DNA from 2 places in the Streptomyces sp. NPDC056883 genome. Region 2 is predicted to be linked to the other one. Evidence: riboswitches for the same ligand, from Rfam matches in the RefSeq annotation. Region 2 holds a riboswitch; the other holds the start of a gene.
What was found. A riboswitch is a leader RNA that binds a small molecule or an ion and turns the genes downstream of it on or off. The one in region 2 is predicted to bind S-adenosylmethionine.
Positions count from the first base shown of each region.

Region 1 (7,169 bases), on a different contig from region 2:
CGCTCCCCGAGCCCGCTCGGAGTATCGGCCGCCTTGCGGTGCCACACCCCGCGCTCCGGGTTCCCGGCCGGGTAGTGCGCCTGCGCGATACCGTCCAGGTCGTCGAAGTTCGCCGCGCTGTTGAAGTTGAACGCCCACTCCCACGTGTGGAAGCCGAGGCGGTCCGCCCCGAGCATCCCCCACACCAGCTGTTTCCGGATGTCCTCCGGGAGCATGCGCAGGTAGTCCGGCGAGGCCCACGGCGTGTGCGTGAAGTGGCCGATCCGCAGGTCGGGACGGAGTTCGCGGAGCATCCCGGGGGCCAGGGCCAGGTGGTAGTCCTGGATCAGGACCGCCGCCCCCTCGGCCGCCTCCTCGGCGCACGCCGCCGCGAAGGCCTCGTTGTACGTGACGTACGAAGCCCAGCGCCGCCGGAACTCCGCGTCGAAGACCGGCTCGCGCGGGATCTCGTACAGGTGGTGGTGGAGGAACCACAGCACCGAGTTCGCGATGCCGTTGTACGCGCCGTCGTAGACCTCCGGGTCGATCGGCAGCATCCGTACGCCCGGCTCGGAGACCCCCCGCCGTACCGCCTCCCGGTCCGCGTCCGACAGCGCCGCGCAGATCCACAGCGCCCCGGGCTGCTCGGCGAGGGCGGTGGAGAGGCCGGAGACGAGGCCGCCCCCGCCGCGGCGGGCACTGAGCGTGCCGTCCGCGGCGAGGGCGTAGGAGAGGGGGCCGCGATTCGCGGCGACGAGCACCTGGGAAGCCATGCGGCGAACCTAGCCCGCCTCGCCTCCGGTCAAACGTCAGCGCCTGCGCGTCCGCCGGACCGAGAGGAAGACCACACCGCCGAGTGCCGTGAGCGTGGCGGCCGCCGTGCCCATCAGCCACAGCTGCCGGCCGTCAGAGCCGGTGGTGGCCAGGTTCCCGCCCGGAGAGCCCGGAGAGCCCGGGGAGCCCGGAGAGTCGTTTCCCGGGTCCGCCGGGTCCACGGGGTCCACAGGAGGCACCGGCAGCGGTCGCGGCTGCTGTGTGGTGGACGGCGTGGGCGACGGGACGGTGGGCGAGGGGGATGAGGAAGGAGTCGCCGACGCGGATGCCGACGGGGACGGGGACGCCGAGGTCGACGGCGACGGGGACGCCGAGGTGCTCGGCGAGGGTGACGGGGACGTGGACGCCGAAGTAGACGGGGACGGGGACGGCGACGCCGAAGTCGACGGGGACGGCGACGGGTCCGGGGGTGTGATCACCGGCGGGGCCGGTGCGCACGCCGGGTCCTTCGAGCCGTTCTCGCAGTTCGTGCGGCCGCTCTCCGCGACCACGTGGTTCGTCAGCTTGCCGTCGCCGGTCAGGGGGTCGTTGACCTTCACCTTGTAGGTGATCGTCGCCGTCTTCCCCTGCGGGACGTCGCCCGTCCAGGACAGCTTCGGCGCCGTGTACGAGGCCGTACCGAGGTCCGCGGTCACCACCCCGTCGAAGGCCGCGTCGTCCAGCAGCTCCGTCAGGTCGTCCGTCAGCTTGGCGTTCGGGTAATCCAGGCTGCTGATGTTCTTCGCGGTGATCGTGTAGGTCACCGTGTCACCGGGCGCGACCGACTTCGCGGGCGAGGCCGTCTTCTTCACCTCCAGGTCCGGCACCGGCACGGCCAGCGCGAACTGCGAGATGACGTACGTGTCCCCGCGCGTGCGGAACGTCAGGTCGGCGGAGGTGGCGCCGGCCGGCAGCGCCGTCGCCGGGACGGCGAAGGACTTCGCGTCGATGCTGAGGTTGTTGACGTGCTGCGGTTCCAGCGAGCCGTCGGCCGAGCTGGTGAAGAAGTTGTCGGTCGCCCCGTTCACGGGGTTGGTGATGTTCGCGCCGTTCACGCGGAACTGGTCGCCCTTGGTGTTCCAGTCGCCTTCGTACGCCGTCGCGCTGGCCCGGACCGGGCCGTCGCCGGTGCGGTAGAAGCCCTTGACCTTGACCGTGGTGTCGGGGTCGGCCGAGCGCTGGAGCACGTGGCCGCCGTAGACGTAGACGTTGCGCCGCTCGGGCGCGTGCTCGTTCGGGCCGGGGTACGCGTACACGACCGTCAGGGACCAGCCGGCGACGCAGCCGCGCCCCTGTGGGGCCCAGATGTTGCCGACGGCGACGGTCACCGGGGAGCCGGTGGTCACGTCGGCGAAGGCGGCGGTGACGTCGGACTCGCCCGTGTAGTAGTGCGGGCCGCCCGTCTGCGCCGGGTCCTCGACCATGTCGGACAGGGTCACCGGGCGGTCGGCGCCCGTGCCGACCTTGAGGACGGGGCGGGTGGTCAGCGGATCGCCGGGCGCGGGAACCGCGTCCGCGCCGGAGACGTCGCACCGCTTGATGAGGTGGGAGCCGAGCTTGTACGTGCCGTTGTTGCCGCCCCAGAAGAGCCGCGCGTACGCCACTTCCGCGCCCGGGGGCACGGTGAGCCGGGCGCTGCTGGAGGCGCCCGTGTTGGTGCCGGTTCCGAGTCCGGCGGCGTCGACCGGGCGGGCGACGAAGTCGTTGTTGTTCTTCGTGCCCCCGCCCCGCTGGACCTCGGCGCACTCGGCGGCCTCGGCGGGTGGTGTCTGGGGGCAGTCCATCACCGTGTTGCCGAGCGTGACGAAGTCCCCGTAGAGCGCCTCGTCGTACCGCTTCTCGAAGGGGGAGACCACCTCCGCGGATGCGGGCCCGCTCAGCGAGCCGATCAGCAGGGCGGCGCCGCCGGCCGCCGCGAGGGCGGTTCCCCATACATGTCTGAAACGTATAAACCCCATGAAAGGGAAATTAGACCTAAAGGGACATAATTCTCGGCTACGCCACGCGACGGTGCGCGTACTCCTCGATGTCCCGCATCGGCGGCCGCTCCTCGGTGTCCACGGCGTAGGTGTGCGGTACGAAGCCCTCCGGGCCGCGCTCGAACTGCGTCAGCTCGGGGCGTACGAGGTGCCCGCGCGAGAGCCGCACCTGGGCCGTGCGGTAGATCGCGGCGGCCATCCGGCCCAGGGCCTGCCCGTCCTGGTGCCGGTGCAGCCGTACGCCCACGTCCACCTGGGCCAGCGCGTCCAGCCCGGCCGTGTGCAGGGCGTCCACCAGCAGGCCCAGCTCGACCCCGTAGCCGACGGGGAACGGCAGCCGTTCCAGCAGCTCGCGGCGGACGGCGTACTCGCCGCCGAGCGGCTGGACGAAGCCGGCCAGCTGCGGCCAGTGGAGGTTGAGCAGGGGGCGGGCCACCAGCTCCGTGACCCGGCCGCCCTGGCCGTGGGCCTTGGTGGAGGGGAGACCGGTCGGGTCGCTGAATTCGGCGCCGAGCGGCCGGTCGTACATCGCCTTGACGAACCGCACGTCGGGATCGGTCAGCAGCGGGCCGACGATCCCCGAGACGAAGGTGGCCGAGAAATCGCGCAGGTCGGCGTCCACGAAGCAGACGATGTCACCGGTGGTGGCCAGCAGCGAGCGCCACAGCACCTCGCCCTTGCCGGGCACCGCCGGGATCCGCGGCAGGACCTCGTCGCGGTGCACCACCCGGGCCCCGGCCTTGGCCGCGACCTCCGCGGTGCGGTCGGTGGAGCCCGAGTCGATTACGACTAGTTCGTCGACCAGGGGCACCGGCAGGCCCTCGATCAGATCGCGCCGGATCACCTCGACGATCCGGCCGACCGTCGCCTCCTCGTTCAGCGCCGGCAACACCACGCTCACCGTGGTCCCCGCTGCCCGCTTGGCGGAAAGCAGCTGGCCGAGCGGTCGGTCGGCGGCGGACCAGGAGCGGTCTGCCAACCAGCGCTCCACCTCTTCCAGCACCTTCAGCACTCCCTGGTTCTTCACTGGTCGTTCACTGGTTTGGCCCGAAATGTGATCCATCTCGCGGTTCGGACGGCTGTCTCAACCACCCGGGCCTTCGGTTACAGTCTTGAACAACGCGATGGTCCACCGCATGCCGGGGGGCCCGCGTACAAACGCACCGGCGCGCCACAGAGCGCGTGTGCCGGTGCCATACCGCTCATCCAGAGGGGCAGAGGGACACGGCCCGTTGAAGCCCCGGCAACCCTCCAGTCGGTTCTCGCGATCGCGCATTCCAGCGCCGCCAGCGAGGTCCCCGGCTAGGGAAGGTGCCAATTCCGTCTCATGGCGAAGTGCGCCATGGGGAAGATGAGGAGAAAGGGCCTCGCCATCATGGCTGCACAGTCTGTCGCAACCTCTGCCGAAACCGTCGAAACCGCTGTCGTTGAAACCAGCACAGCCGGCACCTCTGTCGATCTCGGTCCCGCCACCGGCCTTTCCTGTCGTGAGTGCGGTACCCGCTTCGAGCTCGGCCCGATCTTCGCCTGCGCCGAGTGCTTCGGACCGCTCGAAGTCGCCTACGAGCTGCCCCTGGGCGACCCGGAAGCCCTGCGCGCCGCCATCGAGGCCGGCCCGAACAACATCTGGCGCTACGCGCCGCTGCTGCCCGTCCCGGCGGACGTGGCCTCCAAGCCGAGCCTGAACCCCGGCTTCACCAAGCTCGTGGACGCGGCCAACCTGGCCAAGGAGTTCGGCGTCACCGGCAAGCTGTACGTCAAGGACGACTCCGGCAACCCGACGCACTCCTTCAAGGACCGCGTCGTGGCCATCGCCGTCGAGGCCGCCCGCGCCTTCGGCTTCACCACCCTCTCCTGCTCCTCCACCGGCAACCTGGCCGGCGCCGTCGGCGCCGCGGCCGCCCGCGCCGGCTTCCGCTCCTGCGTGTTCATCCCGCACGACCTGGAGCAGGGCAAGGTCGTCATGGCCGGTGTCTACGGTGGCGACCTGGTCGGCATCGAGGGCAACTACGACGACGTCAACCGCTTCTGCTCCGAGCTCATCGGCGACCCGCTGGGCGAGGGCTGGGGCTTCGTCAACGTCAACCTGCGCCCGTACTACGGCGAGGGTTCCAAGACCCTGGCGTACGAGATCTGCGAGCAGCTCGGCTGGCAGCTGCCCGACCAGATCGTCATCCCGATCGCGTCCGGCTCGCAGCTCACGAAGATCGACAAGGGTCTGCAGGAGCTGATCAAGCTCGGCCTCGTCGAGGACAAGCCGTACAAGATCTTCGGCGCCCAGGCCGAGGGCTGCTCGCCCGTCTCGACCGCCTTCAAGGCCGGTCACGAGGTGGTCCGCCCGCAGAAGCCGAACACCATCGCCAAGTCGCTGGCCATCGGCAACCCGGCGGACGGCCCGTACGTCCTGGACATCGCGCGCCGCACCGGCGGCTTCGTCGAGGACGTCAACGACGAGCAGGTCGTCGAGGCCATCAAGATCCTCGCCCAGACCGAGGGCATCTTCGCCGAGACCGCGGGCGGCGTGACCGTCGGCGTGACGAAGAAGCTCATCGAGGACGGGCACCTCGACCCCACGCTGACCACCGTGATCCTGAACACCGGTGACGGCCTCAAGACCCTGGAGGCGGTGGCCGAAGGTGGTGGCCAGACCGCCACCATCCGGCCCAGCCTGGACGCGTTCCGCGCCGCCAACCTGGCCTGATCTCTCTCCCTGCACACCGGAAAGGCAGTAGCGCCATGAGCGTCAACGTCCGCATCCCCACCATCCTGCGCACCTACACCGGCGGCCAGGCCGAGGTCTCCGCCGAGGGCGCGACCCTCGAAGAGGTCATCCAGTCCCTGGAGGCCAGCCACCCCGGCATCGCCGCGCGCGTCCTGGACGACCAGGGCAAGCTGCGCCGCTTCGTCAACGTCTACGTGAACGACGACGACGTGCGCTTCGAGGGCGGGCTGCAGACGTCCACTCCGGACGGCGCCGGCGTCTCGATCATCCCCGCCGTCGCGGGCGGCTGCTGAGCCTTCGCGGGACTTCGTGGGCCTTCTCGGGCCTTCGGGAGACTTCGTAGGGCTTCGTGAGACCTCGTAGAAACTGAATTGCCCCCTCCGTTACCAAACGGAGGGGGCAATTCTGCTTGGTTGGGCGCGGTAGAGTTGGGGAAGTCCCCTCCGCTGTTCTTGCCCGCCGCATATGAGCGGGTCGCGTGAGGGTTGACATTGAGTCAACATGCAAGTGCGCTATGGGTCGTTGGCGGCGTTTGTCCGGCCCGAGTTGCCCTGGAATATTCCTGGTTTTCACCCTATTTCAATCTTTTGCCGTGTCCAGAATTCTCGTCGGAATGACCTGTTGCAGACAGCAGCCGTGCGGATACATTCAGCCCCGGTCGAGGCGTTCCGGCGCAAGTTCTGACCCGGGACCGCGAAGTGCGGTCCCGCGCAAGGGCCAGTAATAGGGGAGTTAGGCATGGCTCAGGGCACCGTCAAGTGGTTCAACGCGGAGAAGGGCTACGGCTTCATCGCGGTCGACGGTGGTGCGGATGTGTTCGTCCACTACAGCGCCATCCAGATGGACGGGTACCGCACCCTTGAAGAGGGTCAGCGGGTCGAATTCGAGATCTCGCAGGGCCAGAAGGGTCCGCAGGCGGACATGGTCAAGCTCGCCGCCGGCTAGTCCGACCGCGATCGACCACCGACACGTACGGGGCCGCGCACAGCGGCCGCGCACGACGGCACAACGGCATATGTACGAGGGGCCCACATCCTGGACACGGGATGCGGGCCCCTCGTGCGTGGCGGCTCCGGCGCCCTTGCGGCGTCTGGGTGTTCATCCCGGGTTGCCCGAAGCCGCTTGCACTCGGGGGGGTCGAGTGCTAATCATTGGCGTTAGCACTCTCCGAGTGAGAGTGCTACTAAACGAGGACCGGGTCGGTGAGGCCCGCAGGGTCCGGTGGGAAGGAACCGCCGGGCACGCAGGCCGTCCGTCGCGGGCGCGGGCGCGGTCCGGGAGCAATCCACCGCTGTCCGGGAGGACCACTTCAGATGGCCAAGATCATTGCGTTCGACGAGGAGGCCCGCCGCGGCCTCGAGCGTGGGATGAACCAGCTCGCCGACGCCGTCAAGGTCACCCTTGGCCCCAAGGGTCGCAACGTCGTCCTTGAGAAGAAGTGGGGCGCCCCCACGATCACCAACGATGGTGTCTCCATCGCCAAGGAGATCGAGCTCGAGGACCCGTACGAGAAGATCGGCGCCGAGCTGGTCAAGGAAGTCGCCAAGAAGACGGACGACGTCGCCGGCGACGGTACGACCACCGCCACCGTTCTCGCCCAGGCGCTCGTCCGCGAGGGCCTGCGCAACGTGGCCGCCGGTGCGAACCCGATGGCCCTCAAGCGCGGTATCGAGAAG
Region 1 is NZ_JBHUBS010000021.1:31,191-38,359, reverse strand. Features, by position in the region: gene ACFRU2_RS35055 (trehalose-6-phosphate synthase) at 1-752, opposite strand, end outside; gene ACFRU2_RS35050 (isopeptide-forming domain-containing fimbrial protein) at 789-2,750, opposite strand; gene ACFRU2_RS35045 (glucosyl-3-phosphoglycerate synthase) at 2,788-3,774, opposite strand; SAM riboswitch class I at 3,971-4,129, shown strand; gene thrC (threonine synthase) at 4,123-5,472, shown strand; gene ACFRU2_RS35035 (ubiquitin-like small modifier protein 1) at 5,508-5,786, shown strand; gene ACFRU2_RS35030 (cold-shock protein) at 6,232-6,438, shown strand; gene groL (chaperonin GroEL) at 6,807-7,169, shown strand, end outside.
Region 1: linked by a shared signal. The riboswitch ahead of thrC (threonine synthase) and the one ahead of ACFRU2_RS14535 (aminotransferase class V-fold PLP-dependent enzyme) in region 2 are both predicted to bind S-adenosylmethionine.

Region 2 (7,169 bases):
GGTCGACCAGTGACAGTAGGCGAGGGAGACAGCCAACCGTGATCACCGCACTCGTGCTCATCAAGACCAGCGTGGACCGGATCCCCGAGATCGCCGAGGCCATCGCCGCGCTGGACAGCGTCAGCGAGGTCTACTCGGTCACGGGCACCTACGACCTCATCGCGATGGTCCGCGTGTCCCGGCACGAGGACCTGGCCGACATCATTCCCGGCCGCATCAGCAAGATCCCGGGCGTGGAGGCGACGGACACGCACGTGGCGTTCCGCACGTACTCCCAGCACGACCTGGAAGCGGCCTTCGCGATCGGCCTCGACGCGTAGGGTCTGGCCGGCCGGGGAACGCCGGCAGGGCCCGGGCCACCGTTCCCGGGCTCCAGCCCGCACCGAGCCCGGGCGCGCCGATCCAGCCGTCCGGCGTTCGAGGACCAGGTCAGGGCGGAGCCCTGGGAACGGTGGAAGGGCGGGTAGGGGACAGCCCCCGCAGGGCAGCCGGCCCCCGCGGTCCCCATCCATGTGGCCGCGTACGCCCGTGCCCCGCGGCCGAGTCGTTCATCCAGTCGGATGGCGCACTTGCCCAGGAGCCTCGGCCGACGGACTCCAGTGGACGTCGCCGTCGCCCCGTACCCCTTGAACGGTTCGCAGTCGGCAGCGCAGACGAGGGCGTGAGCCTGCGCGGTGGGTTGGCGCTTCGCCCACCAGGGCGGGGACCGCCGGTATCGGGTCCCAGTAGGTCATGCCCCGCAGCCTGTCAGACGGCCGGGACGCAGCGGCCCTCTTCGGTGCGGTACTGCCACTTGGCGCCGTCCGTGACGAGCTCCTTGACGGCGCGGACGAAGCGGTCCACGTGCTCGTCGGGGGTGCCGGCTCCGAAGCTGACGCGGATCGCGTTCAGGGACCGCTCGCCCGGGGCCGCCTCGGGGGCTCCGCACTCGCCCTGGGCCTGCGGCTCGCTGCCGAGGAGGGTGCGGAGCAGCGGGTGGGCGCAGAACAGGCCGTCGCGGACGCCGATGCCGTACTCGGCGGAGAGCGCGGCGGCGAAGTGCGAGCTGTTCCAGCCGTCGACGACGAAGGAGATGACGCCCACGCGCGGGGCGTCGTCGCCGAAGAGGGACAGGATGCGGACCGCCGGGACCTCGGCGAGGCCTTCGCGAACCTTGGCGATGAGGTGCTGCTCGCGGGCGACGAGGTTCTCGAAGCCGGCCTCGTTCAGGGCCTTGCAGGCGGAGGCGATGGAGTAGACGCCGATGACGTTCGGGGAGCCGGCCTCGTGGCGGGCGGCGGTGGTGTGCCACTCGACGTCCACGCCGCCGTCCTCGCGGCGGGCGACCTTGCGGGAGGCACCGCCGCCGGCGAGGTACGGGTCCGCCTCCTGCAGCCAGTCCGCGCGGCCGGCGAGCACGCCCGAGCCGAAGGGCGCGTAGAGCTTGTGTCCCGAGAAGGCGACCCAGTCCACGTCGAGGTCCTGGACCGAGACGGGGTGGTGCGGGGCCAGCTGGGCGGCGTCCAGGACGATGCGGGCGCCGTGGGCGTGCGCGGCGGCGGCGAGCTCCTTGACGGGCCACAGCTCGCCGGTGACGTTGGAGGCTCCGGTGACGCAGACCAGCGCCGGGCCGTAGGGGTCACGGTCGGCCAGGGCCCGCTCCAGGGTGGCGACGGCCTCGTCCGGGGTGCGGGGGGCGTTGAGGTAGGTGACCTGAGCGTTCGTCCACGGGAGCAGCGAGGCGTGGTGCTCGGTCTCGAAGACGAAGACCTGGCAGTCGGCCGGGATCACGGCGGCGAGCAGGTTGAGGGAGTCGGTGGCGGACCGGGTGAAGATCACCTGGTCGGAGGGCCGGCAGTCGAGGAACTCGGCGACCGTGACCCGGCTCTGCTCGAACAGGTCGGTGGAGAGCTGCGAGAGGTAGCCGGCGCCGCGGTGGACGCTGCCGTAGTACGGGGCGTACGCGGCGACGTCGTCCCAGACCCGCTGCAGTGCCGGGGCGCTGGCCGCGTAGTCGAGGGCGGCGTAGGTGACCTCGCCGCCGGTGACGAGCGGGACGGTGACGTCACGGCCGAGGACCGGCAGCGGCTCGACACAGGCGGGGTCGACGGCGGCAGCAGCAGAGGTGGTGGCGGCGGCGTTCAGGGTTGCGGACATGGCTGTATCTCCCGGCAGGCAGGTCTGAATGGCTTCGGTGTGCCCGTACGCGGATACGGCGCTGCGGCCGTTCGGGGTACGGGAGTGCCCCGGAACGCGGATCGGCCTGCGTACGCAGATGTGCTGCGGGTACGCGGAAGTGACCCTGTTCCGAGGGGTGAAGAAGGGGCGGAGTCGCCCTATCGCATTCGCTTGCTCACGGAAAACGCTCCTCAGAAGACCAGGACCCCTGGTGTTCGAGGGATCCGCGCTTGCCGTAGACCTCACTGCCTACGACCTGGTCATCACCCGGGGCACCCCGCCACGGAAGGAGGGTTGCCGGACAGCAAGCCGGGGCCTAAACGCTGTCACTCGTGACCTGAGGAGCATCCTGCCACACGATCTTCCGAACGCAAGACCCCGGTCCACATGGCGGACCGGGGTCGTTGTCTGATCTTGGCCGGATCCCGTCGGATTAGGCGTTGCTCGCCGCCGCCCAGCGGGCCAGCGCGGCCCGGGCCGCGCCCGAGTCTACCGACTCCGCCGCCCGGACGACACCGGCGGCGAGCTGCTCCTCCAGGGTGCCCGTACCCGGGTCCAGCGCGACCAGGGCCGCCGCCGAGTTCAGGAGCACCGCGTCGCGGACCGGGCCGGTCTCGCCGGCCAGCAGGCGGCGGGCCACGTCCGCGTTGAACGAGGCGTCCGCGCCCGCCAGGGCGGAGACCGGAACCAGCGGGATGCCGATGTCGCGCGGGTCGAAGCCCTGCTCCCTGACCTCGCCGTCGCGGACCCACCAGACCCGGGAGGTCGCCGTGGTGGTGAGCTCGTCGAGCCCGTCGTCACCGCGGAAGACCAGGGCCGAGGAGCCCCGCTCCGCCAGGACGCCCGCGACGATCGGGGCCACCCGCGCGTCGGCCACGCCGGTGGCCTGCGCCCGGACCCGTGCCGGGTTGGTCAGCGGGCCGAGGAAGTTGAAGGTGGTCCGGATGCCGAGCTCGCGGCGGGCCGCCGCCACGTGCCGCAGCGCGGGGTGGAACTTGACCGCGAAGCAGAAGGTGATCCCGGCTTCCTCGGCCACCTCAACGACCCGTGCGGGGGTGAGGTCGAGGTTGACGCCCAGCTTCTCCAGGACGTCCGAGGAGCCGCTCGCGGAGGACGAGGCCCGGTTGCCGTGCTTGACGACCTTGGCGCCCGTACCGGCCACCACGATCGCCGACATCGTGGAGATGTTGACCGTCTTGGCCCCGTCGCCCCCGGTCCCGACGATGTCCACCGTCCGGCCCGGCACCTCGATGAGGTTGGCGTGTTCGTACATGGCGCGGACCAGGCCGTTGATCTCGGAGACGGTCTCTCCCTTGGCCCGCAGCGCGACCGCGAAGCCGGCGATCTGGGCGTCGGTGGCCTCCCCGCGCATGATCCGGTCCATGGCCCAGGCCGTGTCGTCGGCGTCGAGGTCACGGCCGGTCAGCAGGGCCTCCAGAACGCCCGGCCAGCCGCGGGCCGCCGCGCTGTCGCCGCCTGCCGGGGTCACCAGGTTCATGGTCCGCTCCTGCTGCTCATCGAGGATTCCACGTCGAATGGGAAGGGCTTCAGCCTATCCAGCCCCGGGGACGGCAAAGAGCCCCGTCCAGACACTGGACGGGGCTCTCGCCGTGGCGACACCAGGACTGACCGAAATCAGTCCCTCAAGCAGTCATGCGTGGTGCGTACTGCGTGAAGCGTGTGATGCGTGTGAAGCCGTGATGCGGGAGATCAGTGGTGGCCGTGGCCGCTCTGGATCTCCTTGTACTCCTCGACCGTGGGCTTCGGGATCTGGTTGTTCTCCGCGTAGTAGCCCTTGCTGAGCTTGACGCGGAGCTTCTCCAGCGGGTTCACCTTGCGCACGACACCGTTCTCGTCGACCGTGGGGCCGATCTCGGCGGGCTTGTACTGGTCGTACGAGGTGAGCGTGTGCAGCTTGCCCTGCGAGAGCGGCTCGTGGACCTCCACGAACTCACCGTGCGGCAGGCGCTTGATGATGCCGGTCTCTCGACCGTGCAGCACCTTGTCCCGGTCCCGGCGCTGGAGGCCGAGGCAGATCCGCTTGGTGATGATGAAGGCGATGACCGGGCCGACGAAGAACCCGATGCGCGCGAACCAGGTGATCGAGTTGATCGACAGGTGGAAGTACTGCGCGAACATGTCGTTTCCACCGGCGATCAGCAGGATGACGTACCACGTCAGCCATGCCACGCCGAAGCCCGTACGGGTCGGAGCGTTGCGCGGGCGGTCCAGGATGTGGTGCTCGCGCTTGTCCCCGGTGACCCAGGACTCGATGAACGGGTAGACCGCGATCACGACCAGCACCAGCGGGAAGATGACCAGCGGGATGAACACGCCCAGGACGAGGGTGTGGCCCCACAGGTTGATCTCCCAGCCGGGCATGGCACGGATCAGGCCCTCGGAGAAGCCCATGTACCAGTCGGGCTGCGCACCGGTGGACACGTGGTCCGGACGGTACGGGCCGAGCGCCCAGATCGGGTTGATCGAGGCGATGCCCGCGATCAGCGCGATGACGCCGAAGACCAGGAAGAAGAAGCCTCCGGCCTTGGCCATGTAGACCGGGAGCAGCGGCATGCCGACGACGTTCTTCTCGGTCTTGCCGGGGCCCGCGAACTGGGTGTGCTTGTGGTAGAAGACCAGGATCAGGTGGGCCACCAGCAGGCCCATCATGATGCCGGGCAGCAGCAGGATGTGGACCGAGTAGAACCGGGCCACGAACTCGCCGCCGGGGAACTCTCCGCCGAAGAGGAAGAACGACAGGTACGTGCCCACGATCGGCACGGAGAGCATGGCGCCCTCCATGAAGCGGACACCGGTGCCCGAGAGCAGGTCGTCCGGCAGGGAGTAACCGGTGAAACCGGTGAACATGCCGAGGACCAGCAGCAGGAAGCCGAAGACCCAGTTGACCTCGCGCGGCTTGCGGAAGGCGCCGGTGAAGAAGACGCGCATCATGTGCACGAGCATCGCGGCGATGAAGATCAGCGCCGACCAGTGGTGGATCTGCCGGATGAGCAGACCGCCACGGACGTCGAAGCTGATTTCCAGGGTCGACTTGAAGGCCTCCGACATCGCCACACCCTGCATGGGGATGTAGGAACCGTCGTAGTGCACTTCGTTCATGCTCGGGTGGAAGAACAGCGTCAGGTACACACCCGTGAGGATGAGGATGATGAAGCTGTAGAGGCAGATCTCGCCCAGCATGAAGGACCAGTGGTCCGGGAAGATCTTGCGCATGTTGGCCTTGGCGAGGCTGTAGATGCCCAGCCGGCCGTCGGCCCAGTCGGCTACGCGCTCGCCGGCCGGAGCCTTGCGCTCTTTGGTGTCAGTGGCAGTGCTCATCCGCGCTCCCAGAAAGAGGGACCGACGGGCTCTTCGAAGTCGCCGAGCGCCTCGAGGAAACCTTCGTCATTGACGCCGATCCGCAGCTGCGGGAGCGCGTGACCAGCCGGGCCGAAGATGACTCGGGCGCCGTCGGAGAGGTCGAAGGTGGACTGGTGGCACGGGCAGAGCACGTGGTGCGACTGCTGCTCGTACAGGCTGATCGGGCAGCCGACGTGGGTGCAGATCTTGGAGTAGGCCACGATCCCGTCGTGGGACCACTCCAGTTCCTTCTTGTCCTTGATGTTCTCCGGCTGGATGCGGACGATCATCAGGGCGGCCTTGGCGATCTGCGTCTGGAAGTCGTGCGCGTCCTCCTCCAGGCCTTCCGGCATGGCGAAGGTCAGCGAACCGACGCCGATGTCCTCCGGGCGGAGCGGCTCCATCGTGTTCTGGTTGATGAGCATCTTGCCCTTCGCCCAGATGGTCTTGCGCAGCTTGTCCTCGGGCAGCGGGCCCAGGTCGCGCAGGATCACGACGGCGGAGAGCGGCAGCAGGGCCAGCGCACCGAGCATCGTGTTGCGGATCAGCGGGCGGCGGCCGATGGCCGACTCGCGCGCGCCGTCCGCGAAGTCCTGCATGACCTGCGCCTTGACCTCGGGCGGGGCCGCGATCTCGTGGCGCTCGGCGGCGACCTCCACGTCGGACATCAGGGTGCGGGCCCAGTGGACCGCGCCCGCGCCGATGCAGAAGAGGGCCGCGCCGAGGCTCACGCCGAGGGCGAAGTTGAGCGCGCTCACCTTCCCGATGGGGAAGATGTAGACGATCTTGTCGACCGGCAGGATCACGAACGAGGCGATGAAGGCGACCGTGGCCAGCATCGACAGGGTGAACAGCAGGGCCACCGTGCGCTCGGAGCGCTTCGCGGCCCGCTCGTCGATGTCCTGGATCCGAGGCCGGTGAACCGGCAGACCGGGGTCGGCGAACGGGTCGTCCGCCACTGCCACGGCACCGTGGTGCGCGTCGCCCTGCTCGCTCGGCAGGTGCTTCTCTTCGGGAATGTCTTGGCTACTCATGACTTCTTGGCCTTAGCGGTGTGGGCCGCAACCCAGACGGCGACAGCGATCAGCGCACCCAGTCCGAAGACCCAGCCGAAGAGACCCTCGGAGACGGGGCCGAGGCCACCGAGCTTGAGGCCACCGGGGTTGGTCGACTTCTCGCCGTTTACGTGCTGGAGGTACGCGATGATGTCCTTCTTCTGCTTCTCCGGCATGGTGCTGTCGGGGAAGGAGGGCATGTTCTGCGGGCCGGTGAGCATGGCCTCGTAGACGTGCTTCGGCTCGACGCCCTCAAGGTTGGGGGCGTACTTGCCGTTCGTCAGGGCGCCGCCCTCGCCGGTGAAGTTGTGGCACTGCGCGCAGTTGTTGCGGAACAGCTCGCCACCCTTCGCGATGTCGGCACCCGCCGGGTCGTACTGCTTCTCGGTCGGCGTGATCGGGCCGGCTCCGAGGGAGGCGATGTACGCGGCGAGCTGGTCGGCCTGCGCCTGGGTGTAGATGACGGGCTTCTTCGGCACCTGGGCGCCGGGCTGCTGGGCGGGCATACGGCCCGTCATCACCTGGAAGTCGACGGCAGCGGAGCCGACGCCTACCAGGCTGGGGCCGTCAGAGGAACCCTGACCGCCGGTTCCGTGG
Region 2 is NZ_JBHUBS010000004.1:580,693-587,861, reverse strand. Features, by position in the region: gene ACFRU2_RS14545 (rhomboid family intramembrane serine protease) at 1-42, shown strand, start outside; gene ACFRU2_RS14540 (Lrp/AsnC family transcriptional regulator) at 39-320, shown strand; gene ACFRU2_RS14535 (aminotransferase class V-fold PLP-dependent enzyme) at 748-2,136, opposite strand; SAM riboswitch class IV at 2,379-2,495, opposite strand; gene trpD (anthranilate phosphoribosyltransferase) at 2,591-3,655, opposite strand; gene ACFRU2_RS14525 (cytochrome bc complex cytochrome b subunit) at 3,868-5,496, opposite strand; gene ACFRU2_RS14520 (Rieske 2Fe-2S domain-containing protein) at 5,493-6,551, opposite strand; gene ACFRU2_RS14515 (c-type cytochrome) at 6,548-7,169, opposite strand, start outside.